One region of the Variovorax sp. Soil_C_33 genome, then DNA from elsewhere that is predicted to be linked to it. Evidence: predicted binding sites of a transcription regulator. Region 1 holds the regulator's gene; each other region holds the start of a gene.
The links. The regulator FNR, encoded in region 1, switches genes on or off when oxygen is low (the NO sensors DNR and NnrR bind a similar motif). The targets are predictions, from matches to a motif close to TTGATNNNNATCAA.
Positions count from the first base shown of each region.

Region 2: a site for FNR is predicted at 740-753, ahead of AC3A6B_RS26960 (hemerythrin domain-containing protein). Genes of this name have one in related genera too.
Region 3: a site for FNR is predicted at 1,336-1,349, ahead of AC3A6B_RS26830 (universal stress protein). Genes of this name have one in related genera too.
Region 4: a site for FNR is predicted at 1,021-1,034, ahead of AC3A6B_RS27125 (universal stress protein). Genes of this name have one in related genera too.

Region 1 is NZ_JBDGJK010000015.1:34,828-37,022, reverse strand. Features, by position in the region: gene ccoG (cytochrome c oxidase accessory protein CcoG) at 1-518, shown strand, start outside; gene AC3A6B_RS21710 (FixH family protein) at 539-814, shown strand; gene AC3A6B_RS21705 (hypothetical protein) at 820-1,065, shown strand; gene fnr (fumarate/nitrate reduction transcriptional regulator Fnr) at 1,046-1,762, opposite strand; gene AC3A6B_RS21695 (hypothetical protein) at 1,885-2,031, shown strand; gene AC3A6B_RS21690 (sulfite exporter TauE/SafE family protein) at 2,034-2,195, shown strand, end outside.
Region 2 is NZ_JBDGJK010000023.1:37,619-39,813, reverse strand. Features, by position in the region: gene AC3A6B_RS26970 (trypsin-like peptidase domain-containing protein) at 1-229, shown strand, start outside; partial or broken gene AC3A6B_RS26965 (hypothetical protein) at 518-658, opposite strand; gene AC3A6B_RS26960 (hemerythrin domain-containing protein) at 805-1,389, shown strand; gene AC3A6B_RS26955 (YoaK family protein) at 1,618-2,195, opposite strand, start outside.
Region 3 is NZ_JBDGJK010000023.1:16,446-18,640, reverse strand. Features, by position in the region: gene hemN (oxygen-independent coproporphyrinogen III oxidase) at 1-389, opposite strand, end outside; gene AC3A6B_RS26830 (universal stress protein) at 835-1,278, opposite strand; partial or broken gene AC3A6B_RS26825 (carbonic anhydrase) at 1,601-1,738, shown strand; gene AC3A6B_RS26820 (NAD(P)H-dependent flavin oxidoreductase) at 1,888-2,195, shown strand, end outside.
Region 4 is NZ_JBDGJK010000023.1:70,200-72,394, reverse strand. Features, by position in the region: gene AC3A6B_RS27130 (PHA/PHB synthase family protein) at 1-959, opposite strand, end outside; gene AC3A6B_RS27125 (universal stress protein) at 1,091-1,945, shown strand; partial or broken gene AC3A6B_RS27120 (PQQ-dependent methanol/ethanol family dehydrogenase) at 2,179-2,195, shown strand, end outside.

The DNA of each region.
Region 1 (2,195 bases):
GCAACACGGTAATGGACAAGATGGCCTCGCCGCGAGGTCTGATCCGCTACGCGACACAGAACGGCATGGCCGGCCATTGGACGCCCAGGCAGGTGCTGCGCCGCGTGCTGCGCCCACGGGTGCTGATCTACACGGGCTTGCTCGCTGCGCTGACGATGGGCGTGCTGGCGAGCCTGGTCGTGCGCATGCCGCTGAAGGTCGACGTGGTGCGCGACCGGGCCTCGCTCGCGCGCATCGTCGAGGGCGGCCAACTCGAGAACGTCTATCGGCTGCAGATCATGAACGCGACCGAGCAGGTGCAGCGCTACCGCATCGAAGCTACGGGACTGCAGGGCTTGAGCGTGTCGCCGCCTGAACCGGTCGAGGTCGGTTCGGCGCAATCGCGTTGGGTCGCGGTGCGCCTGCAGCTTCCCTATGGCAGTGCCACCGCGGGTTCCCACGTCGTGCACTTCGACGTGCGCTCGGCCGACGGCAGCGCGCAGGTGTCGGAGAAGGCGACCTTCCTGGTGCCTCGTTGAGTTCGCTGAAAGGAAACGAGATGAACGATCACGTGATGACTTCCCCGAAGAGCGACCCCTGGTGGCAGTTCCCGCTGCTGTGGATGGTGATGGCCGGGCCCGCCCTGGTCGTCGTCGCCAGCTTCGTGACGCTCTGGCTCGCCCTGCGCACGCCCGATCCGGTGGTGGCGCCGGACTACTACCGAAAAGGCATCGAGATCAACAAGCCACCGGTCGAGAAGAAGCTTATGCCCGCTCTGGCGGGGCGCAACCACGCGGCGACGCCTGACGCCGACCTGCCCGCACCCAAGCGCTGACGGCCATGAAGACGCGCGACTGGATGTCGATTCTCTGGCCCGCCTTCTTGCTGGCGAGCGTGGCCGAACTGCTGGTGTTCGCGCTGGTCGATCCGGGCGACCTTCACTGGCGCGGCGAGGCCGTCGGCCTGTCGCGCCATGCGGTCTACGCGGCCGGCTTCTTCGCCTTCTGGGTGCTGGCAACAGGGTCGAGCGCGTTGACGCTGCTTCTGACCAGGCCAGCCTCCGAGATCAACAACCCGGAGGATTGACGATGCGCCGCAGCGCCTCGGCGTCGACGATGCGAAGGTTGCGCTTCTCCACCTCGACGATGCCATCCTCCATGAACTTGGAGAGCGTCCGGCTCACCGTTTCGAGGGTGAGCCCGAGGTAGCTTCCGATCTCCTCGCGCGTCATGCGCAGCACGAACTCGGAGCGCGAGAAGCCGCGCGCATGCAGGCGCTGCACGAGGTTGAGCAGAAAGGCCGCGAGGCGCTCCTCGGCCCGCATGCTCCCCAGCAGCAGCATCACGCCGTGCTCGCGCACGATCTCGCGACTCATGATCTGATGCACGTGGCGCTGCAGCGCAGCGACCTCGCGCGAGAGTTCCTCGATACGGTGAAAGGGCATCACGCAGACCTCGGCATCCTCGAGCGCCACCGCGTCGCAGGTGTGCTGGTTGTTGACGATGCCGTCCAGGCCGATGATTTCGCCGGCCATCTGGAAACCGGTGACCTGGTCGCGCCCGTCCTCGGTCGCCACGCGGGTCTTGAAGACGCCCGTGCGGATCGCGTAGAGGGAGGTGAAGGGCTCGCCGTTGCGAAAGAGCGTCTCGCGGCGCCTGACCTTGCGCCTCGTGGCCACGATCTCGTCGATGCGTTTCAGCTCGCCCGGCTCCAGGCCCGCAGGCATGCACAGTTCGCGCAGGGTGCAGCTGGAGCAGGCGACCTTGATGTGTTCGGCTTTCATGATGGTGTCGGGGTTTGTGGCCATTCTGTGGTGCGGTGCACCGTGCGGGCTTGACGCACATCAAGGATGGCGGGTCGACCTGGCCGCATAGTGGGTCACCGCCCGCAGACTGACCGCCGCAAATGAACTCTCCTGCCGTCGCCCCCGCCGACTCATCGCTCGTTCTGCCGTCTGCCGACGCCAAAGCCAAGGTCGAGATGCTGTCGCGCTCGATCGCCGCTCTCACGGCGGCTGGTTGTGTCTACATCGGCATGGACCACTTCGTCTGACCATGCAGACCGCACTTGCCAGCACTGCGCTCCTGATGGGATTGATCGGCGGACCCCACTGCGTCGCGATGTGCGGTGCCGCCTGCTCCGGGGTGATCCGCATCGTTCGCGCGCCCGCGAGCGGCGCCGCGATGCTGGCGACCGATGCGCGAGATCCTTCCGTA
Region 2 (2,195 bases), on a different contig from region 1:
GCTCGAGCCGGGACTCTATGTGAGATCCACCTCGGGATCCGCCCAGCGGGCAGGTCTTCGCCTCGGCGACGTGATCCTGGCCGTCAACGATGTCGGCGTCTCCGGCATCAGCGATCTGGACCGAGCGCTTGAATCGATCCGCCAGGGCGAGACCGTGGCCCTGCTGATCAGGCGCGGTTCGATCACCACCTTCGTGCCGGTGACACCGCCCGTCGGGCTTACACGCTGAGCGCTTCCAGGCGGTCGATGAAAACGACCAGCCCGGGAAGGATGTTTTTGCGTGCTGCAGCCGTCGTGAACCACCAGGCAGTCCGGTCTGCTTTCGCGCACGTCCTGAGCTTGCCCGATCGCGGCGGCCATTCGAGCTCGAAGCTGCCGGATTCGAGCGCGCCTCGGGATCGCAATCGTCTTCGAAGGACCAGGCCGACACGAGCTTGCCGCTACGCTGGCGAGCCTCTCCCAGGCTCAAGTGGCGCGTGCCGCGCACAAAGCCGGTCTCCTCGGCGAACTCCCGTTTGGCGGCGTCAAGGGCGCTCTCGACGTCACTGTCGTACTCGCGCTTCGGAAAGGACCAGGCGCCCTCGTCGCGCCACGCCCAGAACGGCCCAACGGGGTGCACCAGCAGCACCTCGAGCACGCCGTCACTGCGACGATACATGAGCAGTCCAGCACTTCGCTTCGCCATCTGGGCGCATTGGGGCCACGCGCCGGATCATGCGCAGGCCAAAGCGACGTTCATTTGATCTGCAGCAAGGCCGCGCTACGACCGACATGGGAGGCTAGAGTTTTCCAACTGGAATTTGTATGGTCCACACCACCACCCGAATCATCCGTGATGAGCATTCGGCCCTGTCGGCCATGCTGCGCTCCGTTCTGTTGCTCTTGGCGCAGCATCGGCGGCAAGGTACGCTGCCTGACTTCGGCGCGCTGCGCGCGATGCTGTTCTATGTCGACGAGTTTCCCGAGAAACGGCACCATCGCAAGGAGTCGGAGTTGTTGTTTCCGAAGCTGCGTGCGCGGACGCCGCTTTCGCGTGAACTTCTCGATCGCCTGGACGACGACCATGCGCGTGGCGAGCGAAGAATCCGCGAGCTCGAACACGCCTTGCTCGGCTTCGAGATGATCGGCGAGCCACGCCGGCAGGCCTTCGAGCAGGCGGCAGAGCGCTATGTTGATTTCTATCTTGCGCACATGGCGATGGAAGAGAGGGAGGTACTGCCATTAGCCGAAAGGGTGCTCACCGATGACGATTGGGCGGACCTCGACGAGGCATTCAGCGCCAACCGGGATCCGTTGACCGGATGCGAACCCGAAGCGGACTACCACGCGCTCTTCACGCGCATTGTCAACGCAGTGCCTGCACCGATCGGGTTGGGCGCAGCCAGTTGACGTCGTCCATCGACCGGTGGGCCCGGAAGTCGTCCGTCGCCGCGGGCGATGCGACTGGACCGCCTCGGAGGGAGAGCGCACTTCCATCGCGCCCTGTCGGCGGTAAGCGATCGGTGCGCTGCTTGCCCCGACCCTCGGGTTGCCCTGCCGAACTGGCTGGTGAAGTAGGAAGTCCGATGCCCAGGACGCCTTGCACGAGTCGCCAGCGCTCGCGTGAAGAGGCGTCAATCAGTTCCTCTTTCGCGACCTGGCCGCGCGGCCCCAGCGGCGCGCAAGAGTCGTCAGATCGTCGGCCGCCGGAACGATTGCAAGCCCCAGCAGTACCAGGGCGAGAGGCACGGTCGAGACGTAGCCGACGTACTTGAAGCCGACAGCGCCAAGCACACCACCGGCAAAAAAGAAGACAGCGAGAAGCGTGAGAACGCGCAGGCGGTCTCGGTTGGCAATGACGCGCAGATGCGAGGGCGGGCCGGCGGCATTTCGATAGAACAACTTCCCAAGCTCGATGCCGATGTCGGTCACGATGCCGGTGAGGTGGGTGGTTCGAATTTCGGCGTGCGACAGCTTGGTGATCACCGCGTTCTGCAGTCCCATGATGAAACAGAGAAGCATCACCGTCACTGGAACAAAAAGGCCCCGCATGTCGGACAGTCGGGCGCCAAGGACGCCGAAGCAGATCAGCAAGGAGGCCTCCGTCAACAGCGGCAGCGCGTACTCGCTGTGCATTCGGCGGCGCCGGGCGTAGTTGACCATGACCGCGGAGCTTGCAGCGCCTGCGAGGAACGACAACAGCCCACCCGCCCCGC
Region 3 (2,195 bases), on a different contig from region 1:
GGCGTCCCGCCGCCAAGGTGAAGCTGGCTCACCGCCGTCCGTGCGCTCAATTGCGCCGCGTGCAGGGCGATCTCCTTCTCTAGGTATCGCAGGTACTCACGCGCACGGGAGGCATGCCGCGTGATGATCTTGTTGCACGCGCAGTAGTAGCACAGCGATGCACAGAACGGAATGTGGACGTAGAGGGAAGCGGGGGTCATGACTGCGCTGATGCCCAGCCTTCGCTGCCGCGCCGCGGCACCGTAGTCGTCAGGGCCGAAGGCCTCGACAAAGCGATCTGCCGTCGGGTAGGACGTGTAGCGAGGCCCGGCCACATCGAAGCGGGCCAGCACGTCGGCCGAGACCGAAGACGGTGAGGTTTCGTGGGGCGGAGCCAGGACAGTGGACATCATTGCGTTCAACCAAGGAAAAGCAGATCTTCACTGTGCCTTCGTCGCGCCGGTCGTTGGTTGATGCTTGTCAACATAAGCAGCCGGACCGCTCGGCAGGAGACATCTGAACAACGATCTGGACTAGCGCCCACGACGACGATGACGCCGAGCGACTCGGCTCCCGGCGAGACGCTGGCAGGAGGGGTCGGATGCGGCGTAGAGGCAATGAATGCTGCGACGGTCAGGAGGCGGCGTTGAGTTGTGCGCGGAGCTTGCAATCTGAAGCGCTCACGCTGCGTGCTGCGTACTAGCAGCAGGTGGTCCGGATCAATACGGTCCCGGAGACCTCAGCTTGAGCGCTCGTTCGCAAGGGCATCCACAGGGGGTTCGGGCCGGGTCGGCAGCAAATGGATCAGCGCGCGGCGCGCCTTTGGCGCTTAACACGAAAGAGCGCGGACCAGGGTCAGCGCAGCACGAGCACGGGCACGTCGGAGTTCGCAAGCACGTGCGCGGTTTCGCTGCCCAGGAAAGCGCGAGTCAGCCCTTTCCGTCCGTGCGAGGCCATCACGATGAGATCGCTGCCGTGCTTTTTGGCGGCACCAATGATTGAATCGGCCACTCGATTCGATTTGACAGAAGCCGTACTGACCCTTACGCCGCATGCTTCGGCGCGCTTCTCGACCGCCTCGAGCATTGTCTTGGCCTGCTCAGCGCGCCGGCACCCGATGCGGTTGCTCTCCTCGGCTTCGAACGCGATGCTGCCGTCCATGTAGCTCTTGGCTTGCCGTCGCACCACGGTAAAGGCCCTGAGCTCGGCCTTGTGTTCCGTAGCCAGGTCGATGGCTTTCGAGACGGCCTTTTCCGCCAGCGCGGAACCATCAGTGGCAACAAGAATGCGCTTGAACATGAATCGTCTCCTCGGAGGTTGAGTTTCTGCAGCGTAGTTCTGTGGGGTCTTTGGTAGTTGATCCAGATCAACCATGCACCCGGTTTCAGACGGAGAATGCGGCAGCCGAGCGCAACGTAAAGATTCAGCTGCATCCGAACGAGGAGCCGATCCCGATGACTGACCGATTTCGTGAGCCCGCCTGCCCCTATGGATCCCAGGCACAAGGCCGAGATCGGTTCGTCACCCGTTGAGCGACGCGATACGCAGCATTTCCCACTTGGGCCTTGCTGTCTCGAAGGCCTACGCGCGTCGACTCGTCGGCTGGCTGGATCTGCATCGAACGCTGCACGGTTGGCACTATGTGATCGAGGAGGGCGAAGTCCATGTCTTCGACCTGCGCAGCGGAAGCTTCGTGCCGGCGTCCGACGCCGACCACAGCGGAACCGGGCCGTTCGACCATGCACCGGTCGACGATGGCAGCGCCACCAGCATCTTCAACGAGATTGACGAAGCACTGGGGCCGGCGCGGTGCAAGGTTGACCTTCGTCAACACAACGTTCGCAGCGAAGCACTACCGTGCAGGGGTTCAACACACACGCGGCGCGCACGCGCTTTGCCGCGGCCGCAATGACTACTGCCACCAACTTCGACCCCATCCCTGATACCGGCGACGCCGCCGCTCAACTGATCTCGTTGCTGCGCGAATGCGGCCTGAGACCGCTGCGCCTGGGCGAGCAAACCCTGCTGCCAATCGTCCAGGGCGGCATGGGCGTCGGCATCTCGGCGCATCGCCTCGCCGGCAGCGTCGCTGCGCTCGGCGCGATGGGCACGATCTCGTCCGTCGACCTGCGCCGCCATCATCCGGACCTGATGGAGCGCACGCGCGACCTGCAGCCGGGAGAGGCCGCCACGCGCCGTGCCAAGGAAGATATCAA
Region 4 (2,195 bases), on a different contig from region 1:
CGCGCCATGGCCGCTGCGCCGATGGCCAGCAGCGTGCCGCCCAGGCAGTAGCCCAGCGCATGCACGCGCTGGCGGGGGACGATGGCGTTGACGGCATCGAGGCCCGCCATCAGGCCCTGCGCCAGGTAGTCATTGATGCCGAGGTCCCGATCCTTCGAATCCGGGTTCTTCCACGAGATCGCGAACACGGTGTGGCCCTGGTCGACCAGGTAACGGATCAGCGAGTTGTGCGGCGACAGGTCGAGGATGTAGTACTTCATGATCCACGCGCTCATGATCAGCACGGGCTCGGCATGGACCGTGGCCGTCGTGGGCGCGTACTGGATCAGTTCCATCAGGTGGTTGCGCAAGACGACCTTGCCGGGGGTGATCGCGACGTCGTGTCCCGGCACGAAGTGCTCGGCACCCTTTGGCGGCAGGTGCTGGAGGCGTCGCTGCAAGTCTTCTGCCCAGTTGCGGGCGCCTTGCATCAGATTCAGCCCGCCTGTCGCCGCGGTTCTTTGCAGCACCCGCGGATGGGTGGCGGGCCAGTTTGCCGGCGAGCAGATCTCGTGCAACTGCCGCGCCGAGAAAGCGACGACCTGTTCGTGGTGACGCTCGACGCCGGGTACGCCTTCGGTCAATTGCCGCAGCCACTGGCCGCCTGCGCGAAATGCCTGCCGGTACAGGTTGAATGGCCATGCATCCCATGAGGGATCCGCAAGGCGGCGGTCGTCTTCGTGCGAATCCGGCGTTGGCGGTCCATGGGCGGGCAATGCCTGGACGGCCTGGGCAGTGGCCTCCAACGACTGCGTGAGCGGGCTGATCATGAGCACTTGCGCGCTGCGCGCCGGCTGCGCCGCGAGGTGGATGGCCCAGTCCGACCAGGCCAGCATCAGCGCCGCGGGCGAAAGTCCCTTCGTCAGTTGGGCCAGCCCGGCGTGCAGCGTCCGGTCCGGTGCTTCGACTCTGTCGTCCATCTAGATTCTCGATTTGGTTGCCGATGCCGTCGAAGTCTGGATGCGAGAACGAGTGCGGCGTTTGATCGATGTCAAGGTGCCGCAACATCGATCGATCGAAGATGGTCCCATCTCGTCGGAACGGAAGACCCATGAATATCGGAACCATCCTCGTCCACCTGGACCACATGGAGCGGTGTGCAGTGCGCGTCGAGCTCGCCGCGCGCCTTGCCCGCGCGCACGGCAGCCATCTGGTCGGGCTCGTGCCGACGGGCCTTCTCGACGGTACTGCGCCGATGGATGCAGATCCGACGCGCAGCACCGAATTCATTGCGGCTGCCGCTGACGGCCTGCGCCTGCGTGCGGAGGCGACCGCCCATGTCTTCAGGGACCTGGTGCGCGGGTCAGAGTCGTTGTCGTACGACGTGCGGCTGGTCGACGGCGAGCCCGTGGATGCGACTGTCCGTCACGGTCACGCCAGCGATCTGCTCGTCGTCGGGCAGGTCGACCACGCGAAGATAGATCACGACAAGACGGCAGACGTCGCGCGTGATCTGCCTGAGCAGGTCGTTCTCCACTCGGGGCGGCCTGTGCTCATCATTCCTTGCGCCGGCCATTTCACGGAGGTCGGAAAGAAGGTTTTGCTCGCCTGGGACGGCACGCGGGAGGCGGCGATGGCAATGCGTGACGCGCTACCGCTGTTCTCCGAATCGGCGCAGGTCACGCTGGTTTCCTTGCGCAAGGAAGGCGATGCGGAAGCGGCCGCCAATCTCTGCATTCCGGAGACCATCGCCTGGCTTTGGCGGCACGGCGTGGAGGCGAAGGCCGAGCAGTACGCGACCACCATCGGCTTCGCCGATACCCTTCTGTCGTGCGCATCAAGCATGAACATCGATCTGATGGTGATGGGCGCCTATGGGCACACCCGCCTGCGGGAACTCGTGCTCGGTGGTGTCACGCGCGAGATTCTTGCGCGCATGAACGTGCCAGTCCTGATGGCGCATTGAAGTCCGCGGGGCGGGGCCGCTGGTGTGCCGTGATGTCACGGTTACTGGCGCCTCGACTGCTCAAGCATGTAGCAATGCAGCGGGAAAACCCGCAGCTCGCCGACTCCATCCGGCACATCGGCAGGCTCACCGAGCCGTTTGCGACATGGCATGGACATTGCCCTCGATCAACGTGGAGGACGCGGTCAACAGGCCGTGTTCGGCCCGCGATCAACCCTTGAGGAGACCACCCCATGCAACTGAAACTCTT